Regions from separate parts of the Methylobacterium sp. D53M genome, predicted to be linked through region 2. Evidence: riboswitches for the same ligand, from Rfam matches in the RefSeq annotation. Region 2 holds a riboswitch; the other holds the start of a gene.
What was found. A riboswitch is a leader RNA that binds a small molecule or an ion and turns the genes downstream of it on or off. The one in region 2 is predicted to bind thiamine pyrophosphate.
Positions count from the first base shown of each region.

Region 1: it holds a riboswitch for thiamine pyrophosphate, as region 2 does, so the genes downstream of both, thiO (glycine oxidase ThiO) here and thiC (phosphomethylpyrimidine synthase ThiC) in region 2, are expected to answer to the same signal.

Region 1 covers NZ_JBKFAL010000001.1:698,184-712,870, forward strand. Annotated here, with positions in the region: gene ACLBYG_RS03275 (adenylate/guanylate cyclase domain-containing protein) at 77-1,336, shown strand; gene ACLBYG_RS03280 (glycosyltransferase) at 1,427-2,548, opposite strand; gene ACLBYG_RS03285 (retropepsin-like aspartic protease family protein) at 2,947-3,453, opposite strand; TPP riboswitch at 3,687-3,815, shown strand; gene thiO (glycine oxidase ThiO) at 3,880-5,103, shown strand; gene thiS (sulfur carrier protein ThiS) at 5,100-5,312, shown strand; gene thiG (thiazole synthase) at 5,315-6,118, shown strand; gene ACLBYG_RS03305 (thiamine phosphate synthase) at 6,115-6,771, shown strand; gene ACLBYG_RS03310 (peptidase) at 6,830-7,582, opposite strand; gene ACLBYG_RS03315 (transglutaminase family protein) at 7,627-8,454, opposite strand; gene ACLBYG_RS03320 (alpha-E domain-containing protein) at 8,476-9,423, opposite strand; gene ACLBYG_RS03325 (circularly permuted type 2 ATP-grasp protein) at 9,489-10,922, opposite strand; gene radC (RadC family protein) at 11,019-11,765, opposite strand; gene map (type I methionyl aminopeptidase) at 11,772-12,599, opposite strand; gene ACLBYG_RS03340 (zinc-finger domain-containing protein) at 12,800-13,057, shown strand; gene ACLBYG_RS03345 (FAD-dependent monooxygenase) at 13,070-14,263, shown strand; tRNA gene ACLBYG_RS03350 (tRNA-Leu) at 14,297-14,383, shown strand; gene ACLBYG_RS03355 (hypothetical protein) at 14,409-14,591, shown strand; gene ACLBYG_RS03360 (flagellar protein) at 14,685-14,687, shown strand, end outside.
Region 2 covers NZ_JBKFAL010000013.1:137,403-152,089, forward strand. Annotated here, with positions in the region: gene ACLBYG_RS18785 (LysR family transcriptional regulator) at 80-949, opposite strand; gene ACLBYG_RS18790 (hypothetical protein) at 1,046-1,264, shown strand; gene ACLBYG_RS18795 (YoaK family protein) at 1,269-1,985, shown strand; gene ACLBYG_RS18800 (ATP-dependent helicase) at 2,024-2,407, opposite strand; gene ACLBYG_RS18805 (hypothetical protein) at 2,591-3,085, shown strand; gene ACLBYG_RS18810 (hypothetical protein) at 3,186-3,431, shown strand; gene ACLBYG_RS18815 (acyltransferase family protein) at 3,438-4,508, opposite strand; gene ACLBYG_RS18820 (restriction endonuclease) at 4,625-4,999, opposite strand; gene ACLBYG_RS18825 (alpha/beta hydrolase) at 5,015-5,845, opposite strand; TPP riboswitch at 5,959-6,064, shown strand; gene thiC (phosphomethylpyrimidine synthase ThiC) at 6,136-8,022, shown strand; gene ACLBYG_RS18835 (TY-Chap domain-containing protein) at 8,045-8,581, opposite strand; gene ACLBYG_RS18840 (flagellar protein FlaG) at 8,818-9,156, shown strand; gene ACLBYG_RS18845 (class II glutamine amidotransferase) at 9,167-9,991, opposite strand; gene ACLBYG_RS18850 (N-acetylglutaminylglutamine amidotransferase) at 10,110-11,879, opposite strand; tRNA gene ACLBYG_RS18855 (tRNA-Gly) at 12,134-12,208, shown strand; gene hsdR (type I restriction-modification system endonuclease) at 12,687-14,687, shown strand, end outside.

The sequences.
Region 1 (14,687 bases), on a different contig from region 2:
GCCCGCGCCGCGAACCGCGCGGCGCTTCCCCGTCGCCCGCGTTGCCACGGTGCCGCGCGGCATCCAGTCTGGCGCCATGCTCGAACGCCGCCCGCCAACGCCCGGATCCCCGACGGCCTTCGCGGACGGCTCGGAGGCCGACGACGTGCCCTTCGGCGCGCTCCAGCCCTCCGTGGGCATCCGCGACTGGCTGCTCGGCGAAGGCGCGCGGATGCCCAACGCCGAGGAGATGCTGGCCGGGCTGGCCGAGCGCCTGATCGCGATCGGCGTGCCGGTGGACCGGGCCTCCACGGCGATCGACACCCTGCACTCGGAATATGCCGGAGTCGGCCGAATCTGGACCCGCGACGGCGGCACCACCGTGCGGCTGTTCCCCCACGGGGCCCGCTCGACGGACGCGTACCTCAACAGCCCGTTCCACACGGTCCACGAGACCGGCGAGTGGCTGATCCTCGACCTGTCGAAGACCCCGGACGACGCCTACGCGATCGTTCCCGACCTGAAGGCCGGCGGCTACACCCACTACGTCGTGGCGCCCCTGTTCTTCACGAACGGCACGCAGAACGGCATCACCTTCGCCACGCGGGCCCCCGAGGGGTTCCGGGACGACGACATCGCGATCCTCCGCTTCGTCATGCCGGCGCTGGCGGCCGTGATGGAGATGCGCGTCCTCAACAAGCAGCTCGACCACGTGCTCCGGCTCTATGTCGGCGACGAGCCGCACCGGGCGATCCTGGCCGGCGACATCCGCCGCGGGCAGGTGACCCGGATCCGCTCGGCGATCCTGTTCGCCGACATGCGCGACTACACCCGCACCACCGCCGACATGACGCCGGAGGAGGCGGTGGGCCTGCTCAACGTGTTCTTCGACTGCCTCGTGCCGCCGATCGAGCGTGAGGGCGGCGAGGTCCTGAAGTATCTCGGCGACGGCCTGCTGGCGATCTTCCGGGAAACCGGCGACGATCTGGGCGGCGCGGCCAAGGGCGCGCTCACGGCGGCCCAGCACGCCCTGGCGGCCCTCGACGAGGCGAACGCCCTGCACCAGTTCCCGGTGCCGGTGGCCGCCGGCATCGCGCTCCACCACGGCGAGGCCGCCTACGGCAATGTCGGGTCCGGCTCACGCCTCGACTTCACGGTGATCGGCCGCGACGTGAACCTCGCGAGCCGCATCGCGCAGCTGAACCGCGCCCTCGGCGAGCCGCTGCTGATGTCGAAGCCCTTCGTGGACTTCCTCTGGGGAGACCCGATCCCAATGGGAGAGCACCGGCTCAACGGCTTCGACGAGCCCATGGCGGTGTTCCGGCCGAAATTCCTGCGCCCGCGCAAGTCCAGCTGAGCGGCCCTCCGATCGGACCCGACGTCACGCGGCGCTCGCGGAGATAAGCCGCGATCTGAGGCTCGCGGGCGATCCGCGCGCGGTGCGCGTTCACCACGTCGGCACGAACGGCAGAGCGTAGGGCGTGTGCCGGCAACCCCAGACCGGATCGATCATCTGCGCCATCACGTCCCGGGCCAGGGCGCCGGCGCGTATGGCGACCTCCCGCGGGACATGCGCCCGCTCGAGGATCTTCAGGCAGGCATGTCCGCAGGCGCTGAACTGGCCGCTGTGGTACGCGTTGAGGGCGAACTCGTCGAGCAAACCGTACTCGTAGACCCACGGGTTCAGGGAGATGCCCTCGCTCGGAAGCTCGAGAGCCAAGCCCGCCTCGGCGTAACGATAGCCTTCCGCGAACCGCTTCCTCAGCCTGCAGAATCGGCTGGCCCCGTGACGCGCTTCCGCCCGCCCCGGACGGATTGCGGTGGCGCGCTCGTAGAGCTGCAGCACCCTGTCCTCCGGCTCGTCGAGGCGCTCCGCGTTCACCGCAGCCATCAGCAGGTTGAAATAGACTTCCTCGTCCCATCCGCCGAGATCGGCCCGCTTCAGGAAGCAGGCGAGCGCTTTCCGGTACTCGCCGGCGGCGTCGTAGGTGGTGCCGAGGTACATCGTGTACCGGGCGATCATGAAGGGGTCCGTCTCGACCGCCAGCGCCTTCTCGAGGACGGCGATATCCCGCGCGTCCGCCGTCGCGTCGCGGTGGCGGGCACCGTCGTCGCCCCGACGCATCGCGAGGGGGAGGATCGGTGTCTCTGTCACGCCGGGGCAGCTGAGGAATTCGTGCAGGACGCCCCGGTAACGCCAGTTCTCCCGGGTGCTGACCAGCTGGTTGCGCCAGTACCGCGTGTGCGCGTCGATGATCTCGAACCGATAGCCGGGCGCACGCAGCTTCGGCATCGTGAAGTCCGCCGGGATGATCAGCTCATCGTCGGCGTCGATGATCAATGCGTACTGCGCGTGACGCCGCGCGAGTTTCAAGGCCTCGTTCCGGTTGAAGGCGAAATCAACCCAGGGGCGCTCGACCAGGGCACCCGGTATGTCCGCGAGCGCGGCACGGACGACATCCTGTGTTCCATCCGTCGAGCCGGTATCGACGACGATCCAATGATCGATGATCGGACGAACAGAATCGAGGCAACGCCGGATAACGTGGGCCTCGTCCTTCACGATCATGGACAAACAGATCGTCGATCCGCGATTCTTCATACCGAAGCCGTCCCATCGTGCGCTCACGCGTCGGATGCGCAGTCATGAACGCTCCTAGCATTGCCGGAATGCGCTGACAAAACAAACATATCCTTCGGCAAAATTTGGATTAAATATCTGAAACGACTTATAATCGGCCAGTTATATATAAATACTCCGGCTCACGGTCTTATGACTGCAAATACACGCGACCGATAGACTGATCGAGCGGATCAGGAGACACCCGCCATCGGGCTGGCACGAGGCCCGAACGCCGTACGTCATCGGCGCGGGCGTTGGGCCCGCAGCCGATCCCGTGGTGCAAACCCGGGGGCCCGCCACAGGCGCGCCTCGACCAGACAGATCAGCGTCGATCTCCGGCCGCTTCAGCCCCTGAGCGTCATCGTGCTGCCGGAGATGCCGAAATCGCGCAGACGCCTGAGGAACGACATGCCCAGCAAACTCGTCGACAGGAGCCCGCGCGGGATCACGACCGCATCGACGTCCCGCACCGTGATCGATCCGATCTGCACGATGGCGATCCGGATCGGCGCCACGCGGACCGTGCCGTTCGCGGTGTTCCAGACGCGGGTGAAATCGGTCGGAGTGACCCGGATCCCGATCCGCGCGGCATCCTCCTCAGAGAACGCGCAGGCGCTCGCTCCCGTATCGACCATCATCGGCAGCGAGCGGCCGTCCAGCAGCGCGTTGACGAAGAAGTGGCCGTTGCGCCCGGCCTGGAGAGCCACGCCGGCGGCGTCGACTGCGGGAACGGGCTCCGGCGGCGGCGTGACGGCGAGGGCCACCGGCGCCGGCCTCATGCCGTCGCGCAGCTTCAAGGCGGCCGTGACACCGAGGAAACCGAGCAGGCAGATCAATAGGATTGCGCGCACGCGAGTCCGCCCGTGACGTGGAGTGCCGGCGACCGGAGACGTTCCGGAATCCCGGTGATGAGATGCCAGACCGGTGAAGGGATGGTGCGCGATCGCGGTCGCCGCCGCGGCGCGCGCGCCGATTCCGCTCCGCTTGGTGTCCAGATCGTCACCGGGATCCGCGGATTGTCGCGGGAACGACTGGATGCTCGCGGCGCGGGGTTGACCGGCAGCGGCCGGGGAGCCACATCTGCGTCTGTTCCAGGGAGATCCCCGGCAAGGGGCTGAGAAACCGCTGGCACGTCCGTCAGGACCTGCGGCGCGGAAATCCTTCGAACCTGATCCGGCTCATACCGGCGTAGGGATTGGACCGCGGCCGCCTGAAAGGCAGGCCACAGCTTCTCACCGAAGCGCACGGCCCGATCTCCGCGACGGCAATCCGCGGAGATGATTGTGCCCCTCGACCGACCCGCCTCACCGATCGGCCGCCGCCGCAACCCGGACGGCAGCGTCGCGCCGGCGACCCTTCCGGCGCGGACGGACGTCGCCGTGGTCGGCGGCGGGCTGATTGGGCTGTCGATCGCGTGGCGCCTCGCCCGGGCCGGCCGCGCCGTGATGGTGCTGGAGCGGGACACGATCGGGGCGGGCGCGAGCCTCGCGGCCACCGGCATGCTGGCCCCGGCCGCCGAGCACGAGCCGGGCTCCGATCCGCTGCTCCCGCTCGCCCTGGACTCGCTCCGGCTCTGGCCCGCGTTCCGCGACGCCCTGGAGGCCGAGTCCGGCCGGGCGATCGACTACCGCGCCGACGGCACCCTGGTGCTGGCGGTCGGCCGCGACGAGGTCGAGCGCCTGCGCTTCCGCTACGACCTTCAGCGCCGCTCGGGGCTCGAGGCCACGTGGCTGCCGGGCAGCGAGGTCCGGCGCCTGGAGCCGGGCCTGCGCCCCTCCGTCACCGCCGGGATCCACTGTCCGCGCGACCATCAGGTCGATCCTCGCCTGGTCATGGACGCCCTCACCGAGGCCTGCCGCCGCGCCGGCGTGATCCTGGCGGAGCGGACCCCCGTCACCGCCCTGGACTGGTCGGGTGGCCGCGTGACCGGGATCCGCGCCGGCGACCGCGTCGTGTCGGCTGAGACCGTCATCCTCGCCTCCGGCGCCTGGAGCGGGGAGGGCGGCCTGCTGCCCGACGCGCTCGCCCTTCCGATCCGCCCGCTGAAGGGCCAGTCCCTGGCCCTGCGCACCACCGCCCGGACCGGTACCCTGGCGCGGATGGTCTGGACCGAGCAGGTCCACATGGCCCCGAAGAGCGACGGCCAGCTCGTCGTGGGCGCGACCGTGGAGGATTGCGGCTTCCGTCCCGGCGTCACCGCGGGCGGGCTCTACGCCCTGCTGGAGGGCGCCCGCCGGGTGCTGCCCGGCATCGAGGAGATGGAGGTGGAGGCTGTGTGGAGCGGCTACCGACCGACCTCGGACGACGACGCGCCGATCCTCGACGCGATCGCCCCTGGCCTCGTCGCCGCCACCGGGCATCACCGCAACGGCTACCTGCTCGCCCCGGTCACCGCCGACGCGATCGCCGCGCTGGTGCTGCGCGGCGCGCTGCCGGAGGTGGCGCGTCCCTTCACCCGCGCGCGCTTCGGCCAGCCGGAAGCGCTGAGGGCCTCGGCATGAGACTCCTGGTCAACGGTGAGCCGCGCGAGTGCGCGGTCGAGACTGTGGACGCCCTGTTCCGCCTCGAGGCGGAGGAGAGCGGTATCGAGAGTCCGCAGGGCGTCGCCATCGCGCTGAACGGCCGCGTTCTGCGCCGCCGGGACTGGGGCGAGACACCGGTCGCGGAGGGCGACCGGGTCGAGATCGTCCGCGCCATGCAGGGAGGTTGAGCATGGACCAGAGTCACACGCCGCCGCGCCCCGAGGGTGGGGATGACAGCCTGACCATCGCCGGGGTGAGGATGTCGTCCCGGCTGTTCATCGGCACCGCCGGCTACCCGACGCAGGCGATCATGCGCGACGCCGTCGCGGCGAGCGGCGCCGACGTGGTCACCGCCTCGATCCGCCGGGTCTCGCTCCAGGGCCACGGCTCGGACACGGTCAAGATCCTGAAGGGCAAGCGCTTCCTGCCGAACACGGCCGGCTGCGAGACGGCCCGGGACGCGATCATGACCGCCGAGCTCGCCCGCGAGGCGCTCGACACCAACTGGATCAAGGTCGAGGTGATCGGCGACCGGGAGACGCTCTACCCGGACGTGATGGAGCTGATCGAGGCCTGCCGCCATCTCGTGGACGACGGCTTCGTGGTGCTGCCCTACTGCAACGACGACCCGATCGTGTGCCAGCGCCTGGAGGATCTCGGCTGCGCCGCGGTGATGCCCATGGGCTCGCTGATCGGCTCCGGGATGGGGGTGGCCAACCCGGCCAACCTGGAGCTGATCTGCCGCCGGGCGACGGTACCGGTGGTGGTCGATGCCGGCATCGGCACCGCCTCGGACGCGGTGATCGCCATGGAACTCGGCGCCTCCGCCTGCCTGATCAACACCGCGATCGCCAAGGCCGACGATCCGGTGCGGATGGCCCGCGCCATGGGCCGGGCCGTGGAAGCCGGGCGCGACGCACATCTGGCCGGGCGGATCCCCCGCCGCGGCCGGGCCGAGCCGTCGAGCCCGCAGCTCGGCCTCGTCGGCTCGTGAGGGCGCTGCCGTCGCCGCTGCTCGCGGTGACGGACCGGCACGGGCATCCGCGGCCCCTCGCCGAGACCGTCCAGGCGGTCCTCGACGGCGGCGGGCGCTGGATCTGGTTCCGCGACAGGGACTTGGAGGCGGATGCCCGCCTGCGTCTCGGCGTGCGCGTGGCCGAGCGCGTGCGGGCCGCGAACGGCGTCCTGACGGTCGGAGGCGACGTCGCGTTCGCGCACGCCCTCGGCGCCGACGGCGTGCATCTCGGCGGCGGCTCGGGACTGGAGGTTATCGCGGCGGCGCGGGCCACCCTGGGCGAGGCCGCGCTGATCGGCGTTTCCGCGCACGCGCCGCACGAGGCCGCGGCCGCCGCGCGGGCCGGCGCCGACTACGTGACCCTCAGCCCGATCTACGCGACAGCGAGCAAGCCCGGTTACGGACCGGCTCTCGGACCGGAGGGCCTCGCCGCCGCACGCGCGGCGGGCCTGCCGATCGTGGCCCTGGGCGGTGTCGGTCCGGAGGTGATCGGGGCCTGTCGCGCGGCGGGGGCGGCGGGCTTCGCCGTCATGGGCGGCCCGATGCGGGCGATGGATCCGGCCGAGGCGACCCGGGCGCTAATGAAGGCCTGGGGCGCAGCGGAGTCTTCAGCGGCTCGGACAACCACGTAGAAATCTGCCCCCGTCCCGGCGAGCACAGCGGAGCAAGACGGCCGATGCTGTGGTTGCCCTAGGCATTGGACGGTCCGTAGGGCGGGCGCGGGATCGCCCGGTGCGCCGCGCGCAGCGCCGCCGACCAGCGCTCGCGCAGATCGTGGAAGTAGCCCTCGCCGGCCTCGATCCGGTGGTTCACCTCGAGCGTCAGCGCGTTCCTGCGGGCGACCGCGATGTCGATCGGCAGGCCGACGCCCAGATTCGACCGCATGGTCGAATCCATCGAGACCAAGCTCACCTTGAGGGCGTCATAGAGGTCGGTCGTGTACTTCACGGCGCGGTCGAGGATCGGCTTGCCGTACTTGTGCTCGCCGATCTGGAGGAACGGCGCATCGGTGCTGCACTCGATGAAGTTGCCGGCGGAGTAGATCAGGTACAGCCGCATCTCGCCGGTGCCGATCTGGCCGCCGAACAGCAGCGAGATCGAGAACCGGATGTTGGCGGCCTCGAACCCGTCCTTCTCGATGGCGCGCACCCGCCGGATGGCCCGGCCGATCAGCTGCGCCGCCTGGAACATCGTCGGCGCCTCGACGAGCTTCTGCGGCGGCTCACCCTCCTCCTCGCCGGGCACGCCCTCCTGGAGCAGGCTGAGCACCGACTGGGTGATCGAGAGGTTGCCCGCGGAGGCGAGCATCATCACCCGCTCGCCCGGCACGTTGAAATGGTGGAGCTTGCGGTAGGTCGAGATGTCGTCGAGCCCCGCATTGGTGCGGGTATCGGCGACCATGACCAGCCCTTCCTCCACCAGGACACCGACGCAGTAAGTCATCGTCTTCGGGCTCTCGTGCGGTCGGCGGACCGGGGTCGGGACGGTCAGGATTGAGCGGCGGCCCTGCCTTGCTCGACCCGGAGCTTCACGTCCAGTGTCTCGGTGCCACCGCCGGTCCGGCTGCCGCGGATCGGCGCCGCCCCGAGATAGTCCAGGCCGGTGGCGACGCGGATGTAGTTGTCCGTCGGGCTGACGTCGTAGCACGGGTCGAACGCCACCCAGCCGAGATCCGGCACCAGGGCCTCGACCCAGCCGTGGGGCGCCTCGACATCCGCCTGCCCGTCCTCCCGGGCCCGGTAGCCGGCGACGTAGCGCGCCGGGATGCCGATGTGGCGTGCGGCGGCGATGAGCACGTGGGCGAGATCCTGGCAGATCCCGCGGCCCGCCGCGAACGCCTTGCCGGCCGGCACCGCGCCGCTCGCGGGACCGGGCTCGTGGGCCACAGCACCGTGGACCGCCCCCATCAGCCGGTGAAGTCGGCCCAAGGTCGCACCGTCGTCCTCGGCGGCGACGCGCTCCGCGAAGGCGTGCAACTCAGGGCTCGCGGCGCACAGGTCCGTGTCGCGCAGGTAGAACTCGTCCGGCAGGCGCTCCACCGTGCCACGCACGACACCGTGCGTGTCGTCGGTGTCGACCTCGCCGGTGACCCGGATGGTCAGGGCGTCGGCCGGCTCGTCCGGGGTGAACCAGTGGACGACGTTGCCGAACCCGTCCTCGCGGGCGGTCAGCCGCCCGTCGACGGTGGTGTCGATCCGCCACCCGCGGACGTACTGCCCATCATGGTCGCGCGGCGTCAGCCGCAGGACCTGCACGAGCCCGCGGGCCGGCTGCTCGTACGTGTAGATGGTCTCGTGAACCACGCGGATGCGCATGCGCCGTCCTGTCCGTCCTGTTCAGCCGACCAGATACTGCTTCGCGATCGCCTCGCCCACCTTGTTGTTCTCGGCGATGAACGCCTCGACGAACTCGTGCAGCCCGGTGGCGAAGACCCGGTCGATATCCTCGCCCTCCAGCTTCGCCAACATGTTTCCGGCGAGGCGCTGGCTCGGGCCCCGGCGGCCGTAGGCGTCGGCGATCAGGTCGAGATACTCGACGATCACGCCGTAGCAGTTCGCGAAGGAGCGCGGCATCTGCTTGTTGAGCATCAGGAGGTCGGCCACCAGCAGCGGCTTGATGCTCTCCCGGTAGACCCAGTGGTAAGCGTTGAACGCCGACACTTCGCGCAGGATCGTGGTCCACTGGAAGTAGTCGAGGCTGCCGCCCACCGTCTCGTCGTGCGGCAGCAGGATCTGGTACTTCACGTCGAGGATGCGGGCGGTGTTGTCCGCCCGCTCGATCGCCGTGCCGAGCCGGGTGAACCAGAAGGCGTCGTTGCGCAGCATCGTCCGGAACGCCGAGCCGTCGAAGGTCAGCGAGACGGTCTTCACCCAGTCGAGGAAGCGGCCGAACTCGTCGCGGTTCAGGTCCTTGCCGGCGTAGTTGCGCAGCTCCAGCCACGCGCCGTTGATCGCGTCCCACATCTCGGTGGTGAGCGCCGTGCGCACCGAGCGGGCATTCTCGCGGGCCGCCTCGATGCAGGAACGGATCGAGGAGGGGTTGTGCGGGCTGAAGGCCAGGAAATCGCAGACCGTGTCGGCGTTGATCGCGCTGTAATGGGTCTTGAACGCGTCGGGGTCGCCGGCCGAGGCCAGGGCCGATTCCCACTCGTTGCTCCCGCCACCGCCGTAGCTCGTCGGCAGCGACGCGAATCGGTGCGCCGCGTCGAGGATGCGGGCGACAAAGTCGGCGCGCTCGACGTAGCGGGAGAGCCAGAAGAGGTTGTCGGCAGTCCTGGAGAGCATCGGTCTTCAGCCAAGTCGTGCGGACCACGGTGTCCGCGCCTCGGAACGTCCGGATATCGCGGAGCTCAGGCGTCGAGCACCCAGGTATCCTTGGTGCCACCGCCCTGGCTGGAATTGACCACCAGGGAGCCTTCCTTCAGCGCCACCCGGGTCAGGCCGCCCGGAACGATGCGGATCTTGTCGGCCCCGCACAGCACGAAGGGCCGCAGGTCGACGTGGCGGGGCGCGACGCCCGAGGCCACGAAGGTCGGGCAGGTGGAGAGCGACAGCGTCGGCTGGGCGATGAACCCGTCCGGGGCGTGCTTGAGCTTCTTGGCGAAATCGTCGAGCTCGCGCTTGCTGGCATGCGGCCCGACCAGCATCCCGTACCCTCCCGAGCCGTTGACCTCCTTCACCACCAGGTCGGACAGGTTGTCCATCACGTACGCGAACGCGTCCTTCTCGCGGCACCGATAGGTCGGCACGTTGTGCAGGATCGGCTCCTCGCCGGTGAAGAACTTCACGATCTCCGGCATGTAGCTGTAGACCGCCTTGTCGTCCGAGATGCCGGTCCCGACCGCGTTGGCGAGGGTGACCGAACCGCGCTCGTAGGCGTTCATCAGGCCGGGCACGCCGAGCACCGAGTCCGGGCGGAAGACCAGCGGGTCGAGGAAGTCGTCGTCGAGGCGGCGGTAGATGACGTCGACCTTCCGCGGCCCCTCGGTGGTGCGCATGTAGACGACGTCGTCCTTGGTGAAGAGGTCGGACGCCTCCACCAGCTCGACGCCGAGCTTGTCGGCCAGGAACGAGTGCTCGTAGAACGCGGAATTGTAGCGTCCGGGGGTCAGCAGCACGACGGTCGGGTCCCGGGTCGCCGAGCCCGGCGCGAGGCTGCGCAGGGTGGCGAGCAGGGCGTCCGGGTAGTTCTCCACCGGCGCGACCCGGTGCTTCGAGAACAGGTCCGGGAACAGGCGTAGCATCACCTCTCGGTTCTCCAGCATGTAGGAGACGCCGGACGGGATCCGGGCGTTGTCCTCCAGCACGAAGAAGTCGTTCTCGCCGGTCCGGACGATGTCGATGCCGGCGATGTGCACGTAGAGGTCGTGCGGCACGCGGAAGGACCGCATCTCCATGCGGTAATGGGCGTTGCGGTAGACGAGGTCGGCCGGGATGATGCCGGCCTTGATGCATTCCTGGGCGCCGTAGATGTCCTTGAGGAACAGGTTGATGGCGGTGACCCGCTGCGTCAGCCCGCGCTCCAGGAAGGCCCATTCCGGCTTGGTGATCACCCGGGGGATGATGTCGAACGGGATCAGCCGCTCGGTCGACTCGTTGTCGCCGTAGACCGCGAAGGTGATGCCGATCCGGCGGAACAGCAGCTCGGCCTGGCTGCGGCGGGTGTTGAAATGCTCGGGCGGCGTGGAGTCGAGCCAGGCCTTGAGCTGACCGTAGGCGTCGCGGACGGCCGCTGGATCGGCCGCGCCGATCCCGTTCATCTCGTCGAAGGCCGTCACCGCCATCTCGCTCCTCCCGTACGCTCCCGCTCTTGAGGCAAGAGGCGCGCCACCCGATCATGGCTATATCCGCGGGCGATAACGCTCAAGGAGGCCGGAGGATCAGATCAACTTCAGGCCTTTCAGGCTGGCGTGACCGTTTCGGCCGAGGATCACGTGGTCGTGGACCACGATCTTGAGCGGCGCCAGGACGGCCACGATCTCGCGGGTCATCGCCACGTCGGCCGCCGACGGAGCCGGGTCGCCGGACGGGTGGTTGTGGGCCAGAATGATGGCCGTCGCCGACAGTTCGAGCGCCCGGCGGGCGACCTCGCGCGGGTAGACCGGCGTGTGGTCGACGGTGCCGCGCCCTTGCACCTCGTCGGCGATGAGGTGGTTGCGCTTGTCGAGAAAGAGGACGCGGAACTCCTCGCGCGGGGCGAACGCCATGGTGGCGCGCAGGTACTCGTGCAGGGCGCTCCACGAGCCCAGGAGCGCGCGCTCGCGGATCGCGCCCCGGGCCAGCCGCCGCGCCGCGGCCTCGATCACCTTGAGGTCGGACGCGACCCCGGCGCTCACGCCCTCCACTTCCATGAGCCGCGCCGGCTCGGCGCTGACCACCTCGGCGAAGCTGCCGAACCGGGCGACCAGCGCCTTGGCGAGGGGCTTCACGTCGCGCCGGGGAATCGCCCGGAACAGGACGAGCTCCAGCAGCTCGTAATCGGGCAGCGCGTCGGGCCCCGCGGCGGAGAAGTTCTCCCGCAGGCGGTCGCGGTGGCCGTGGTAGTGCGGCGTCTCCTTCTCGACCGGCGACGGGGCGGCGCTGTCGGCGAACAGCCCCGCCTCACCGTCATCCTGCCGCTCGGGCACGGCCGGTCAGGCGGCCGGGTTGACGGGCTGGTGCAGCCCCTTCGGCGAGATCGTGAAGATCTCGACGCCGGTCTCGGTGACACCGACCGTGTGCTCGAATTGGGCGGAGAGCGAGCGGTCGCGGGTCACGGCGGTCCAGCCGTCGCCCAGGACCTTCACGGCGGGACGGCCCAGATTGATCATCGGCTCGATCGTGAAGAACTGGCCGGGCTTGAACGGCACGTCGTAGCTGGCCTCGACGTAGTGCAGGATCGTGGGCGCGTCGTGGTAGGTGCGCCCGAGGCCGTGGCCGCAGAAATCGCGCACCACCGAGCAGCGCTCGCCCTCGGCGTAGGACTGGATCGCCCGGCCGATGTCGTTGGTCGATCCGCCGGGCTTCACGGCGGCGACGCCCCGCATCAGCGCCTCGTAGGTGATCTCGCACAGGCGCTGGGCCTTGCGCGGCACCTCGCCGACATAGGCCATCCGGCTCGAATCACCGTGCCAGCCGTCGAGGATCAGGCAGATGTCGAGGTTGACGATGTCGCCCTCGCGCAGCGGCTTGTCGTTGGGGATGCCGTGGCAGACCACGTGGTTGATCGAGGTGCAGATCGACTTCGGATAGCCGCGGTAGAGCAGCGAGGCCGGATAGGCGCCGTGATCCATGGCGAAGGTGTAGGCGAGCCGGTCGAGTTCCTCGGTGGTGACGCCGGGCTGCGTCGCCTCCATCAGCAGGTCGAGGGCCTCGGCGGTGAGCCGACCCGCCCGGCGCATGCCCTCGAAGCCCTCGGGACCGTGGATCGGCGGTTCCGGGGCGCGGCGCGCACCCTGCGCACTGGCCTGTTCCTGCTGCATGATCGGGACTTTTTTCGCGGCGGCGTCAATCGGGCTTCGCCCTATGTACGGCGCGGGGCCCGCGAGTCCAAGCCGCATCGGTCGTAGGTCGGGCGAGGCTTGCGCCGGTCGCGGGGCTGGCGGCATAAGCGGCCGCGAGACGCCCGGGAGCGCGCTGGCAGATTCGCCGCGCGGTCGGTCGCGGGGCAGGCGAGGGCCGGATGGCAGGCAAGGCGGTACCGCACTTCCACAACGAGCCGGGCGTGCCGGTGATCACCGTGGGCGTGAAGGAGTTCATGTGCATCGGCGCGCTGCCGCCGTTCGACCACCCGCACGTGTTCCTCGACATGGGCGCCGACAGCGAGATCATCTGCCAGTACTGCTCGACGCTCTACCGCTACCGGGCCGGCCTGAAGGCCGACGAGGCGGAGCCGCAGGCCTGCGTGTGGCGGGACGACGCCAAGGTCGCGGCGGAGTAGGCGCCGCCCACCGTGCCTTCTGGCAGTCCATCTCTGCGGATCGGGATCGTCGGGGCCGGGATCGGCGGCCTGACGGCGGCGCTGGCGCTGTCGGATGCCGGCCACGCCGTCACGGTGATCGAGCGCCGGACCGGCTTCAGCGAGGTCGGGGCCGGGATTCAGATCTCGCCCAACGCGAGCCGGGTTCTGGCGGGCCTCGGGCTCTCCGCGGCGCTGCGCCGGGCGGCGAGCGAGCCGCCCGCCGTCGAGGTGCGGGCCCTGGACAGCGGCCGCCGCATCGGCGGCGTGGCGCTCGGCGCACAGGCGCAGAGCCGCTTCGGCGCGCCCTACTACGTGATCCACCGCGCCGACCTGCAGACGCTGCTGCTCGACGCGCTCCGGAGCCGCTCGACGATCCGCCTGATGATGGGGCGCACCGTCACGGCCGTGTCCCAGACGACGTCCGAGGCCGTCCTCACCGTCGAGGGCGCGAGTGGGGCCCAACCGGTCGCCTTCGACCTCGCGATCGGCGCGGACGGGCTGAGGTCCCGGCTGCGCGCGCATCTCGATTCGGCCCCGCTCCGGCCGGGTCAGGCCGCGGCGTGGCGCGCGCTCATCCCGATGGAGGCGGTTCCGCAGGACCTGCGCGGCGGCGCCACCGGCCTGTGGCTCGGCCGCGGCCGGCACGTGGTGCATTACCCGGTGCGGGACGGCCAGTTCCTGAACGTGGTGGCGGTGGTGCCCGAGGCGGTGGGCGACGAGGGCTGGGGCCGGCTTGGGGAGCCGGCCGTGCTGCGCGGGCATCTGCGCGGCAGCGCCGCGCCCCTGCGCGACCTCCTGAGCCTGCCGGATTCCTGGCTGGTCTGGTCGCTCGCCGACCGGGCCGTGGCGCGCCCGCTCGCCCGCGACCGGCTCGCGCTGATCGGCGATGCCGGCCACCCGGTGCTGCCCTATCTCGCGCAGGGGGCCGCCCTGGCGATCGAGGACGCCGCGGTCCTGACCCGCGCGCTGGCGGACCACGCGGACGTGCCGGCCGCGCTCGCTGCGTTCTCGGGCGCGCGGACCGCACGGGTGCGACGGGTTCAGAAAGCGGCGCGGAGCAACGGCCGGACCTACCACGCCGGCGGCGTGGTGGCGTTCCTGCGTAACGCCGTGATGGCCCGTCTCGGCCCGGACGGCATGCGCGACCGCTACGCCTGGCTGTATGGCTGGACGCCCCCCGCTTGATCGGACCCGCCGCCCCCGCTACCGAGGGTGCATGCGGACGTGGCGGAACCGGTAGACGCACGAGACTTAAAATCTTGCGGCCGCGAGGCCGTGCGGGTTCGAGTCCCGCCGTCCGCACCAGCACGCAGCGCGACGCCGGACCGGGATGCCGGAGGGGAATGGCGTGGTCTACGTGCTCATCATCATGCTCGCCGGCTCGGGCTCCGCGATCGGATCGGTCGAGTTCAACACCAAGCAGGCCTGCGAGGCCGCCGCGAAGCAGATCGCCGAGGCGGAGCGGCCCTACGGCGGCGCCTCTCCGGTGACCGTGTGCGCGCCGAAGGGGTGAGGCGGCCGTCGCGCCGGATGGATCGCATTTGAGCGATCGCCGAAACCGGCCCTTGTCGTGTCCCTGCCAGAGTGGCGGCGGGGAGATTCCGGTATG
Region 2 (14,687 bases):
AAAGGCTGGCCAATCCGTTAAGGACCGCGCCGGACGTTCGGGATCGAGCCCGGCCACCGCGTGCCGGGAGGACGCCGCCCTAGCGCGCGGCGCCCTGAAGCTCGCCCGTGCTCGCCAGGATCGTCTCCTGCAGCGCGGTCGCCGCCGCGTGGTGGCGACCCGGGCCGAGCACGACGAACTCGACCGCGCCGAGCGGCGGCAGGCCGGCCGCCTCGGAGATCGCGGCGAGGCCCGGCGGCAGGATCTTGGCCGAGTGCGGCGCGATGCCCAGGCCCGCCTCGACGGCGGCCCGCAGCCCCATCAGGCTTCCGCTGGTGCAGGCCACCCGCCAGGACCGGCCCACCGCCTCGAGGGCGTCGAGCGCCAAGGTGCGGGTCATCGACGGTGGCGGGTAGAGCACGAGGGGCAAGGGCTTGGCCGGATCCGGCACGAGGCCGGGCCGGCCCGTCCAGATCAGATCCTCCGCCCAGGCCAAGGTCCCGCGCGGGTCGCCGCGCCGCCGCTTGCAGAAGATCACGTCGAGCTCGCCCGCATCGTAGCCCTGGTAGAGAGCGCGGCTCAGCCCGACCGTGATCTGCAGATCGACTGCGTCGTGCCGATCGGCGAAGCGGGCCAGAACCTGTGCCAGGGTCGACAGGGTGTAGTCCTCGGAGACGCCGAGCCGGATTCGGCCGCGCAGGCCTTCCGGCGAGAAGAAGGCGCGCAGCCGGTCCTGCGCGTCCACCGCGTCGCGGGCGAAGCCGATCATGGCCTGACCGTCCGGCGTGGGCGCGACCCGGTGGGTGTCCCGCGTCAGGAGCGCGCGACCGAGCGCCTGCTCGAGCCGGGCGATGTGCCCGCTCACCGTGGATTGCCGCAGACCGAGAGCCTGCGCCGCGGCGGTGAAGCTGCGGCTCTCGACGACGGCCAGGAACGAGCGCAGCAGCTCGATGTTCGGGTTGCCTATCATGAGTCACGATAACCGATATCGGTAACCTGCGGGCGCCGCGCGGCGTTAGGGTTCGGGACAGACCCGTCCCAGAGCCGCGCCGCGAAGCCTTGCCTAATGTCCGCACCCGTTATAGTGACCACGCTGTTCGTCGGCGGCCTCATGGCGATCCCGACGCTCGGGAAATGGGCGACGCAGGTCACCGAGGTGCTCGCCTCCCTGCTGGCGATCGCCACCGTGCTGGTCGCGATCCTGTATCTCTGCGATCGCTGGCCCGACTACTTCGCCAATCCGCGGATGCCGGTCGGCCTGACGGCGACGCCCTTCGCCGACTGAGACGATGACCCGACCCGCGCGAGCTCGGAGACCGGGGAGCGGTCCTTTCGCCGGCGCCGCCCTGGCGTTCGTCGCCGGATTCGTCGACGCGGCGGCCTTCATCGCCCTGACCGGCCTCTTCACCGCTCACGTCACCGGCAACTTCGTCCTGATCGGCGCCGAGCTGGTGGCGAGCTCCAGCGGCGTGGTTGCCAAGCTCCTGGCGCTGCCCGTCTTCGTCGGAGCGGTGGCGGGGGCTCGAATCCTGGCCCTGGCGCTGGAGCGGCGGGCTTTCGAGCCCCTGCCCTGGCTCCTCGCCGTGGAGGTGACCCTGCTCGCGGGATTCGGGTTGTGTGGCACCGTGTGGTCGCCCCTCGGCGGAGCGGACAGTGCCGCTTCCATCGCCGTCGGCATGCTCGCGGTCGCGGCCATGGGGTTACAGAACGCCATCGGCCGCCTGTCTCTGGGCCATCTCGCCCCCACCACGGTCATGACGGTGAGCGTCAGCCAGGCCGTCATCGACGCGACCGACCTCGTCCTGGGACGCGGCCCACAGCGCGATCAGACCCGGGAGAGGTTCCTGCGCGTGCTCCCGGCGATCGCGGCCTTCGCCGCGGGCGCGCTGTTCGGCGCCTTCGGGATCGCCCATCTCGCCTTCGGCAGCATCGTCCTGCCGCTCGGCGTTCTGACGGCCCTGATCGTCCTGGCCGCGGCGCCCGGAGACGCCCGCGCCGGGCCGTGAGGAGCCGCGCCGCGCGGCGCCCGGGCGGCGGACCGCCGTCACCGCTCGGCCGGCAGTTCGGGCGATGGCTTACCTAGCACCCGTCGCGCCTCGGCGAGCAGCACGGGATGGCGGGCCGCCTGCGGACCGGAATCCGGCGTCTCGCGGCCGAGCCGGGCGATGCGCGCCCCGAACAGGCGCCGGCGCAGACCGAAGCGGCGGACGCTCATCAGCAGCGCCTGAAGCACGAGGCGGACGGCCTCGGTCCGCTCGCGCTCCTCCACGATCGCCGCCGCGAGAGCGGCCTCGCGCCGGAGCGCGGCCTCGAGCTCCTCCCGGACGGCGGCGCGGGCCGCCTCGTCCTTGCGCGCCGCGTCGAGCTGGATCCGGCATTCCTGGAGCGCGCTGAGCAGCAGAAGCTCCTGCGCGGACGCATCCCTCATCAAGGCCTCCCGGGGCGCCGTCTCCCGTCCGACGACGGGGCGTTCCGCCCGATCATGTCGCGCCGGCCGCGGACCGGCCCGCGCGCATCCTGGTGCGACGCCATAGCGAGCGCGGCCGCTGGCCGGAAGCCGCCGACCGGATTATTCGGCACCCACACCGCGAACCACGGGGGAATCGGGGACGTGCAGATTCGGATCGCTCTGGCCTTCGGGGCCATCACGCTGGGAGGCGGCGCGCTGGCACCCGCCCCGGTCCAGGCCTACCAGCTCGACACGGTGAACCTGGTCGGCTGCGCGCAGGAGGGCGGCGTCTGCCGGATGCCCTATCCCACCAACGTCTATTACGGCGTGCCCGGCCGGACGAACGGCCGGCCGTTCCCGCAGGGCGGCGTCGTGCCCTGCAACACCCAGACCTTCGGCGATCCGGCGCCGGGCCAGGCGAAGAGCTGCTGGTACGCCCCGCGGATCAACGCGGGCGGCGGTGGGGGCTACGGCGGCGGAGGCTACGGCGGTGGCGGCGGGGGTGCCTACGGCGGCGGGGGCGGCTACCGGAATGACGGCTACGACGACCGACGCGACGCCTACCGCGACTACGACCGCCCGCCGCCGCGCCGCTCCTACGACGACGATTACGGGCCGGGGCCACGCCGCTACCGGGGTGATCCCGACGAGTACTGATCTCGGTCGAGCAGGGCAGGCACGGGAACGTATTTGCCCTGTTAACCGCGATCCGGCATCGTCCGGCTCCGCGGAGCCGCGAGACAGGACGGAGGAGCTGATGACGGAGAATCGCCGCGGCACCTTCCGGAAGAACGCCTTCACGTTCGGCGCCGTGCTGCTCGACGGCGGCGAGGTGAGCTGCCTGGTCTGGGACGCCACCGACGTCGGCGCGCAGATCGAGGTCGAGGACGATCAGGCCGTGCCGGACCGCTTCGCGCTTCGTGTCAGCACGGGCACCGAACCGCGCCCGGCCACCGTGGCGTGGCGGCGCAGCCGGCGGATCGGTATCGCCTTCGACGGCTGAGGTCCCTCAGGTCGCCTGCAGGGCCGGGCTCTGCTTAGGCCCGGACCCGGCCAGCCGGAACCGGCGCGGCCGGACGAACAGCAGGTCGAGCGCCGTCCCGCGGACCAGCCGCTCCAGCACCAGCGGCAGGATCACCGCCATCGCCATGACGGTCAGGCTCGCGAGGCCGATATCGGTGATCGCGCCGGTGCGCACGAGGATCTCCCGTGTCGCCGCCATCGGCAGCGAGAAGGCGAGGTAGATCACGATCGAGCGCTGGCCGCAGGTCCGGACCGCCTCGGCGACCGGACCGCCGGCGCGGCCGATGAGAGCCGCCGCCACCACAATCGCGAGGGCACCGGCCCCGCCGAGGGCGAGGCTCACCAGCGGCAGGCTGGCGAGGGTCGGATGATCCGGCAGGCCCGACGGGGTCAGCGCGAGCCAGCCTTCCAGGACCGCCCAGGCGGCGAGGCCGCAGAGGGCGAGCGGGACGCGGCGGCGCGCCGCGTCGGCGAGCGCGAAGATCCGCCCGGCGAAGAGGTAGCCCGCGACGAAGTAGACGTAGCGGGCGCAGAACTCCTCGATCAGGGTCGACTCGCTGCGGATGTCGGCGATCTGCAGCAGGGCGGCGCCGGCGAGGAGCACGCCGCCGGGCACGCGGCGCAGGGCCTTGGTGACCACCGAGAACACCGCCAGCAGGTAGATGAACCAGAGGGTGGAATAGGGCTCGATCAGCGCGTGGGCGAGGTGCGCCGCGAAGGAAGCGGGGCCGGCATCGCCGACGATCTTGCCGTACTTTGCGACCGACTGGATCACCAGCCAGAGCAGGTAGAAATAGGCGAAGTGGACGACCCGGCGGTCAAAGAACAGGCGCCAGTCGCGGTCGATTACCCGTCCCACGAACAGGCCGGAGAGCAGGAAGAAATCCGGGATGCGGAACGGCTTCGCGAAGGCGACGACCGGGTGGAGGAAGCCCTCGCCGCCCATGGCCTCGCCGGTGCCGATGACCGAATGCATCATGACGACCAGGAGGATGCAGATCCCCTTGGCGATATCGACCCAGGCGAGTCGATCCCCCGTATCACCGACCCCGGCCATCGTCCCAACCCTCGCGATCGGGGCGATCCTGGACCGGTTCGGGTTGACGGCAAGGAACGGGGCGGCGGCCACCTGCACATGTGACGAACGCCCGGTAAACGCCGGCCGGGCAGGTGTCAGATCTTGCGGCGCGCCGACTTCCGCTCGCGGGTCATGCGCGTGGCGGCGTGGAAATCGTCGGGCTTGCCGCGGACCCAGACGAGGAAGCGCGCGATCTCCGGATCGGCGCGCAAGGCCTCGACGTCGGCGAGGCGCTTGGCGATCTCCGCCTCGCTGTAGCGGGCGTGGATCGCCGAGTGGCAGATCTGGTGCAGCCGGACCGTGCCGCGATGGGTCCCGCCCTTCAGCTTCGGCGTGAGGTGATGGAGGCTGGAGCGGGCACGGCGCGGGATCGGGCGCTCGCAGAGGGGGCAGACCGGGTCCGGCGGGCCCGGGACGCCCGGCGCGTCCGGATCCTCGGCGCTCCAGCGCTGCGAGCGCCGTCCGACCACGCGAGCCTCCCTCTCCTACCCCTGCTGATCCACCGGTTGCGGGCAGGCCGGACCGACGCTCTGTCCGAACAGCGCCTCGGCCTCGCGATCCCGGCTCCCCAGGATGGAGACGTGGTCCCCGGGGATCACGTCGATCCGCGCCCGCTGGCCGGCCGCCTCGGCGAGGTTCCGCGCCAGCTTGGCCGGCACCACCGTGTCGTCGCGGCCCTGCACGATCAGCACGGGCGCCGACCCGTCGCGGATGCGCAGGTCCGAGCGGTACGTGTCGCGCAGGAGCCAGATCGGGGCTAGCGGGACATGCAGCCGCACGGTGTGGGTCATCGAGTCGAACGGCGCCTCCAGGTACAGGCCGATCGTCGGCACCCGTTCGGCGACGGCCACGGCCACGGCGGCCCCGAGGGAGTGTCCGTGGAGGAGGATCGGCGCGCCGGGCGCCCGCGCCCGCGCGGCCTCGACGGCCGCCAGCCCGTCGCGGATCAGCCCGTCCTCGCTGGGACTCCCGGTGGAGCCGGGATAGCCGCGATAGGCCACGGTGAGCACGCCCCAGCCGCGCGCGCGCCAGGGCTCCGCGGCGAAGCGGGCCGCGTGCGGCTCGGGGCGGGACCCGTTGCCGTGGAAGCTCACGACGACGCCGCAGCCCGGCCGCGGAGGCCGCCACAGGCCGTGCAGGGTCTCGCCGTCGGCGGTCGCGACCGTGATCGTCGCGAGGCCCGGCGGGATCGTCCAAGGGTTCTGCGGCCCGAAGGCGCCCGGATAGAGGAACCGGCGCTGCCCGAGCGCGAGCGCGGCGCAGGCCAGCCCGCAGAGGAGGAGCGCGGCGAGCAGGAGGCCGGCGATGAGGCGCATTGCGGTGCGATTGAGTACCGGAGGACGCGTGCGTTCGGACGAACGGTTTCGGGGATGTGTTTTCTAGGGCGGCCGGTCAGCATTGACAAAGCGGCCCGCGGGCCCGAGTCTGGAACCGTTCCGAGGGGGGCCCTGAAGAGGGCTGAGATTGGGCACGCTGCCCTGACCCTTGAACCTGATCCGGCTCATACCGGCGGAGGGACGGGAACCTGCGGTCGCATCTCGCGCGACCTCATCTCATCTCGGCCATCGCGTGGACCGGACCGCTCCAGCACGAGGAGAGGCCCACGATGAACGCACCCGTTCTCCCGAAGGACGTGAAAGGCAGCCCCGAGACCGTGACCACGGGTCCGGTCACTGGATCGCGCAAGGCGTACGCGAACCCGGCCGGGCGGCCGGACATCCGCGTTCCCTATCGCGAGATCGTCCTCTCCGATCCGAAGGAGGAGCCGGTGCGGGTCTACGACCCGTCGGGCCCCTACACCGAGACCGATGCCCGCATCGACCTCAACGCCGGCCTTCCCGGCGTGCGCGAGCCCTGGGTCGCGGCCCGCGGTTACGCGGCCGTCGCGCCGCGCGCGGTGAAGCCCGAGGATAACGGATTCGCGGGCGATAAGCTCGTGGCCCCCTGCCCCGCCGAGCGGACCATCCGCAAGGCGGCCCCGGGCCAGATGGTGACCCAGTACGAGTTCGCCCGCGCGGGGATCATCACCGAGGAGATGATCTACGTCGCCCATCGCGAGAACGTCTGCCGCGAGGCCATGCTCGCGGGCGCCGAGGCCGCGCTCGCGGACGGCCAGAGCTTCGGGGCCTCGGTCCCGCCCTTCATCACCCCGGAATTCGTGCGCGATGAGATCGCCCGCGGCCGGGCGATCATCCCGGCCAACATCAACCACACCGAGCTGGAGCCGATGGCGATCGGCCGGAACTTCCTGGTCAAGATCAACGCCAACATCGGCAACTCCGCCGTGACCTCCTCGGCCGCCGACGAGGTCGAGAAGCTCGTCTGGTCGATCCGCTGGGGCGCCGACACGGTCATGGACCTGTCCACCGGCCGCAACATCCACAACATCCGCTCGTGGATCATCCGCAACAGCCCGGTCCCGATCGGCACAGTGCCGATCTACCAGGCGCTGGAGAAGGTCGGCGGCGACCCGCTCAAGCTCGACTGGGAGGTCTTCAAGGACACGCTGATCGAGCAGGCCGAGCAGGGCATCGACTACTTCACGATCCATGCCGGCGTGCGGCTCGCCCACGTGCCGCTGACCGCCCGGCGCGTCACCGGCATCGTCTCCCGCGGAGGCTCGATCATGGCGCGCTGGTGCCTGGCCGGGCACCGGGAATCGTTCCTCTACGAGCGGTTCGACGAGATCTGCGACATCATGCGGGCCTACGACGTCTCGTTCTCCCTGGGCGACGGCCTGCGCCCGGGCTCGATCGCCGACGCCAACGACGCCGCGCAGTTCGGCGAGCTGGAGACGCTCGGCGAGCTGACCAAGGTCGCCTGGGACAAGGGCTGCCAGGTGATGATCGAAGGCCCCGGCCACGTGCCGATGCACAAGATCAAGGTCAACATGGAGAAGCAGCTGAAGGAGTGCGGCGAGGCGCCGTTCTACACCCTCGGCCCGCTGACCACCGACATCGCCCCGGGCTACGATCACATCACCTCGGGCATCGGCGCCGCCATGATCGGCTGGTTCGGCACCGCGATGCTCTGCTACGTCACCCCGAAGGAGCATCTCGGCCTGCCGGACCGAGACGACGTGAAGACCGGCGTCATCACCTACAAGATCGCCGCCCACGCCGCCGACCTCGCCAAGGGGCATCCCGCCGCGCAGCTCCGGGACGACGCGCTCAGCCGCGCCCGGTTCGACTTCCGCTGGGAGGATCAGTTCAACCTGGGCCTCGATCCGGATACCGCCCGGCGCTTCCACGACGAGACCCTGCCGAAGGATGCCCACAAGGTCGCGCATTTCTGCTCGATGTGCGGGCCGAAATTCTGCTCGATGAAGATCACGCAGGACCTGCGCGCCGAGGTGTTGGCGATGGAGGAGGCCGGCGAAGTCGTGGGCGCGGCGCCCGCGATGTCGAAGGCCGAGGCCGAGGCCGGCATGCGGGCGAAGTCGCAGGAGTTCCTGGCCGAGGGCGGCAAGCTCTACGTCGACGCCGCCGAGTGAGATGGCGGCGCGCCCGGTCCGCTCAGGATTCGGGCGCGCCGCAGCCCCGCCCCGGCGTTCCGCCGTGCGGGTCCTCGATATCGAGAATGTCGCCCGGGCGGGCGCCGTAGGCATCGTGCAGCGCCGCGAGCATCAGATCCGCGGCGATGCCCGTGTCGGGCGGCGATCCCAGCTCCACCAGGCGCGAGAAGTTCTCCGCCGGGTCCGCCTGGACGTATCCGAGCGCCGCCAGCGCCTGCCGTGCCGTCGCATCCAGCCGCAGGCGCCTTCGGCCGGGTGGCCCGTAGGCGCCCGACGCGGCCTCGCAGAACATCCGCGTATCCCGATCCTGGAAGATGCACTGGACGTAGCGCTGCGCCTGTCCGTGCGGCGCGACGACGATGAAGCGGTCGCGCGAGACGTCGACCGGCCCGCGCCTGTGGATGGCGTCGAGACGCTCCACGACGGCGCAGCGGTGCTCGCGGATGAACGGCGCGCGCGTCCCCGGATCGCCAGCGGCGGCCGGCGCGGCGAGCGCGGGACTGGTCGCCAAGACGAGCATCGCCGAGATCCTGTACATCGCGTGCTCCACGCTGCGCGGGGCGGGCCGCAGTCCCGTCGCGGGAAGACGAACCGGCTGGGCGCCGAGTCGACCCAGGAGAAAATTCAGCACGGATTTGTGTCGCCCCGGTAACGCGATGTTCATCGCATCTCCGATCCCGCCGCATCATCCGGTGGACCGGCGGTCGCCATTAAGGAACGATTAGGCAGGACCGCGCCTCAATCCTTCGATCACAGGATCGCAGGAGACCGGCGATGGAGATCCGAACGCTGACATCCACGACGCCGGGGCCGCAAGGCCTCGACGCGCTCGGAGCGACGGCCGCCGCCGCCGTGACCCAGCAGGCGCCCGAGCCCGAAACCTCCGCCAAGCCGCTCGAGCCCGCGGTGAAGCTCGACATCGGCACGAACGGCGGCAAGGCGCGGTACATCCAGGATCCGGACACCAGCTCGATCGTGTTCCAGGTGGTCGATCCGTCGTCCGGCAACGTGATCGACCAGCTCCCGAGCGAGACCGCCCTGCGCAATCGCGCCTACGATTCCGCCCGCAGCACGCAGGGTTCGCAGAGCGGCAGCCTCTCCCGCGTCGCCTGAGCGGAGTCGCTCAGGCGCGCAGCCGGCGGACCGAGTCATCGACCGGCGGCGCGGCCAGGCCGAACTGCGCCAGCGGCAGGATCTCCACCGGCGCGTCCCGCCGCGCGACGAGCACGCTGTTCTCGGCGACCGTCGTCCAAGTGCCGTGATCCCGGTCGAGCGGCTCCGAGGCGACGACCACGCCGCCCTCCGAAGCGCGGTAGTAGAGCGAGTTCGCCTTGTCGTTCGCGGCGTAGCGGAACGCGTAGAGATCGCGCCCGTCGGCCAGCGCCGCGGTGAACCGGAACGGATGCGGCCCGGCGAGATCCGTGAAGCGCGCGAGCGCGCGCGCCGTCGCCTCGACCGGATCGCGGCGCGGCCCCGGTCCCATCAGGCCGCAGCCCAGCAGCCCGAGGAAGATCGCTTCGGAATCGGTGGTCCCCGCGCGCGACGGGTACAGCTCGTCCGGGATCAGCGCCTCGACCGGCCGCCGCAGGCGGCTCCAGTCGCCGATATAGCCGTTGTGCATGAACAGCCACGGACCGCAGGCGAAGGGATGGCAGTTCGGCCGGGTGATCGGCGTCCCGGTCGCGGCGCGCACGTGCGCGAAGAACAGGTGCGAGTGCAGGTGCCGGCACAGGTAGCGCAGATTGTCGTCCGACCAGGCGGGCTGGACCTCGCGGTACCGGCCGGGCTCCGGGTGATCACCGTACCAGCCGAGCCCGAACCCGTCGCCGTTGGTCGCCGCGGTCGATTCGAGCGCCGCGATGCTCTGCGAGACGAGGCTGTGGGACGGCTCGGTGACGTAGTGCTCCAGCGGGATGGTGCGTCCCGCATAGGCGATCCAGCGGCACATCGACGGGCTTCTCCGGGTGTCTGTCGACCGGCTGATCCAAGACGATCGTGGACAAAGCGCGGCACCTTGAGCGCGCGGTCGATCACGATCCGTCGCGAAAGGCGTGCCGCGGCCCGTCTCAGACGCCGTGCGTCTGGAGCCAGCTCTCCAGAAGGGCCACCTGCCAGAGCTTCGAGTTGCCCTTGGGCGTCAGCGTGCCGTCGGGATCGGCGAGCAGGTGATCGACGTAGGCGCGGTTGAAGATGCCACGCGCGCGCGCCTCGGGCCGGTCCAGCACGTCGCGGACGTAGTCGAGGAACGGGCCGCGGATATGCTTCAGCGCCGGAACGGGGAAATACCCCTTCTCGCGGTCGATCACCTCGGCCGGGACGACCGCCCGCGCGGCCTCCTTGAGGATGTACTTGCCGCCGTCCCGGACCTTGAGCTCCGCCGGGATGCGGGCCGCCAGCTCGACGAGGTCATGGTCGAGGAACGGCACCCGCGCCTCGAGGCCGCAGGCCATCGTCATGTTGTCGACCCGCTTGACCGGATCGTCGACCATCATGACCTCCTGGTCGAGTTGCAGAGTCTTGTCGATGGCGCTGTCGCTCCGCGAGTTCGCGAAGAAGGTCGCGATGTAGTCGGTGCTGTGATCGCCGCCGACCATGTCGGGCGTCAGGGCCTCCCGCATCTCGGCATGGTCGCGGTCGAAATACGCTTTCGCGTAGTCGGCGACCGGGTCCGTCGAGCCCATCAGCTTCGGATACCAGTGATAGCCGCCGAACACTTCGTCGGCGCCCTGCCCGCTCTGGATCACCGTCACGTGCTTGGCGACTTCCTGAGAGAGCAGGAGGAAGGCCACCGCGTCGTGGCTCATCTGCGGCTCCGACATCGCCGCGATCGCCGCGGGCAGCGCCTCCAGCGTCCGGGAGCCGTCGACCGCCAGCTTCGTGTGGTCGGTGGCGAAGGTCTCGGCGATGATGTCCGAGTACTTGAACTCGTCGCCCTCGACGCCGTTCACCGCGTCGAAGCCCACCGAGAAGGTCTTCAGGCCCCGCTGCCCGCCGCGCGCCAACAGGGCCACCAGCAGCGAGCTGTCCAGGCCGCCCGAGAGGAGGACGCCCGTCGGGACGTCGGCGACCTGACGGCGCTCGACGGCGGTGCCGAGGGCGTCGAGGACGGCTTCGCGCCAGTCTGCCTCCGTCCGGCCACGGTCGGCCGCGCGGGGGCCGATCGCCAGGGTCCAGTAGGTCGACGCGTGCCGCGTCCCGTCCAGCTCGATCGTCAGGATCGTCGCCGGTGGCAGCTTGCGCACGCCCTTGAGGATGGTGAGCGGGGCCTGGACGCCCGCGTGCCAGCTCATGTAGTGGTGGAGCGCGACCGGATCGATCGCGGTATCGACGTCTCCGGCTGCGAGCAGAGCCGGGAGCGACGAGGCGAAGCGGAAGCGGCCCTTCGTCTCGCTGTAATAGAGCGGCTTCACGCCGAGCCTGTCGCGCGCCAGCACGACCCGCCCGGAATCCCGCTCCAGGATGGCGAAGGCGAACATGCCGGCGAAGCGCTCGACGCAGGCATGTCCCCAGGCGTGGTAGGCCTTGAGCACCACTTCGGTGTCGCTCGTCGAGAAGAACGCGTAGCCCTTCGCCTCGAGTTCGGCGCGCAGCGCGCGGAAATTGTAGATGCAGCCGTTGAACACGATCGCGAGCCCGAGGGCGGGATCGATCATGGGCTGCTGCCCGGCCTCGGACAGGTCGATGATCTTGAGCCTGCGATGGCCGAAAACGACCCGGCCGGAACCGAAGAGCCCCGCTGCGTCGGGCCCGCGCGGCCGCAGAGATCCCATCATCGCGTCGACGGCGGCAGGGTCCGCCGGCCGATCGAAGCAGATCTCGCCGCAGATTCCGCACATGGTGTCAGCAGGGTCTCGATCCGGCGCCACGCGCGCTTCATCGAGCGAAACGGCCCGCGCGCCGTGGCGTTCCGCCGACCCCACCGGGACGGCGCGCCGGGCTCCGGCGGGGCCGCCCAGGGATCACGACCGGGAGATGCCGGACCCGTTTGACGCCGTCACCGTCGAACTGCTAGATCATGGCCGTACATGAGCGCACGGCGCCGTTAGGAGTTCGCGCTCCGCGATAGACCGTATCCGTGTCGACCATGTCGGCGGGCGTAGTTCAGTGGTAGAACGTCAGCTTCCCAAGCTGAATGTCGTCGGTTCGATCCCGATCGCCCGCTCCATCCAAACCCCTGCTATGGCAGGGGTTTTTCTTTTTCCGGGGTTTCAATTCACGTTGTGTTTTTGGTTCGGATCGGGCCCTTTTGGGCTCGTTTGTGTTCGATTTTCACAACCCAATTCACAACAGCCCCGCGTACCAATCATCTCGATCTACGAGGCCGACATGCTCCAGGCCGACGTGATCGGCAGGATGAAGGTGACAGGACAAAAGCCTCCGTGGGTGAGACGGTCTCGTTGCAAGCGTTCACCAGCGGCGGCGAATGGTCGGGGCGGACAATGCCGTCACACTTGGGCGGATCCTCGGTTGCCGAGGTCCAGGAGCGCCACCTCTAACACGGCCGTCGAGCGGATGCTGACCGAGAGGGCGTGACCGAAATACCGCTTCGAGGCTCATCTGACCGCCCTTTCTCCACTCAAGGTTGAGAAGCTCGGCAGCGCGATCTACGGTCCCGCCGAGAGCGCGACGGGCGTCTGAGACCGATGGCAAACACCGCCAACTTCGGCTTCATGGGAGGGTACGGGCAGAACTTTGAGGCTCTGCCCGCGCTCGCGGAGAGCTATTTCCGAACGGATCCCTCGACGGCCCTGATCAAGCTGCGGCAGTTCGCCGAACTCCTGGCCAAGGAGATCGCCGCCCGCCAGGGCCTGTATCAGCCTGAGCGTCGCGACAGCTTCGAGACTATCCTGTCGCGCCTGTCCTACGAGCGTGTCCTCCCCCGCGAGACCGCGGACCTGTTCCACGGCCTGCGTAAGCTCGGAAATGACGCAGCCCATGAGGTCAAAGGCACGCACGCCGAGGCGCTGTCGGGCCTAAAATTCGCCCGTCAGATCGCGATCTGGTTCCACCGCACTTACGGCAAGCAGCCCGACTTCAAGCCGGGCCCGTTTCTGCCGCCGCCGCCGCCGGTCGATGCTTCCGCGACCCTGCGCGAGGAGATTGCCGCGCTGCGGCTGAGCCTCGCCAACAGCGAGGGCGCAGCCGAGGCAGCCCGGCTGCTCGCCGAGCAGGAGGCGCGCGAGCGTGAGAGCCTGTCCGAGCGCCTGCGTCGCGAGAGTGAAGACCGCGCAGTCTGGGAGGCGCTCGCCCAGGAGGGCGAGGTCGAGAAGGCCGAGTTGGCCTCCAGACTCGCAGCCCTTCAGGCACAGGCGGAGAAGACCCCGGTTGCGACCCTCCAGGCTCTCGTCACGTCCGGCGAGAAGGCGGCCGAGAAGATCGACCTGGACGAGGCCGATACCCGGGCACTGATCGACCGGCAGCTAAAGGACAATGGCTGGGAGGCCGACACGCGACGGCTGCGTTGGAGTGAGGGCACCCGGCCGGTCAAGGGCCGCAACATGGCCATCGCCGAGTGGCCTGTCTCCAAAGGGCGTGCCGACTACGCGCTGTTCATCGGCCTGACCCTCGTCGGCGTGGTCGAGGCCAAGCGCAAGAACACCAGCGTGTCGAGCGCCATCGATCAGGCCGAGCGTTACGCCCGCGACATCACCGAGACCGGCGGGGTCACGTTCGTCGATGGCGCGCCGTGGCAGGACGGGCCGCACGCCTATCGCGTGCCCTTCGTGTTCGCCGCCAACGGCCGCGTGTACCTCCGGCAGATCGAGACGCAGAGCGGCGTGTGGTTCCGTGACGTGCGCCGCCCGTCCAACCTTCGCCGCGCGCTCGTAGACTGGCCGACGCCAGAGGGTCTGTTGGGTAAGCTCAGCGTCGATGTCGAGGCGGCGACCAAGGCGCTCAAGGATCAGCCGATGACCTTTGGCTTCCCCTTGCGTGACTATCAGAAGGTCGCCGTCGCCAAGGTCGAGGAGTGCCTAGAGGCGGGTCAGCGCACGATGCTGGTGGCGATGGCAACCGGCTCGGGCAAGACCAAGCTCGCCATCGCGCTCCTGTACCGCCTACTCTCGACCAAGCGCTTCCGCCGCGTCTGCTTTGTCGTGGACCGCTCGGCGCTCGGCGACCAGACCGAGGGCGAATTCTCGACCACCAAGGTCGTCACCGGCAAGACTTTCGCCGACATCTTCGGCTTGAAGGGCCTTAAGGACGTGGTGCCCGATGCCGAAACGAAGCTGCACATCTGCACGATCCAGGGGTTGGTGAAGCGCGTCCTGCTCACCGACGACCCGGCGCAGGCGCCCGCCATCGACCAGTACGATCTGATCGTTGTAGACGAGTGCCACCGCGGCTACCTGCTCGACCGCGAACTCTCCGACGCCGAGTTGAGCTTCCGCGACGAGGCCGACTACGTGTCGAAGTACCGGCGCGTGCTCGACTACTTCGACGCGGTGAAGGTCGGCCTGACCGCCACGCCCGCGCTGCACACCACGGAGATCTTCGGCGAGCCGGTGTTCACCTACTCGTATCGTGACGCGGTGATCGACGGCCATCTCAACGACCACGAGCCGCCGGTCCGGATCGAGACCGAGTTGGCGCGCTACGGCATCGAGTTCGCCCAATCCGACCAGTTGGAGTTCTTCAATCCCCAA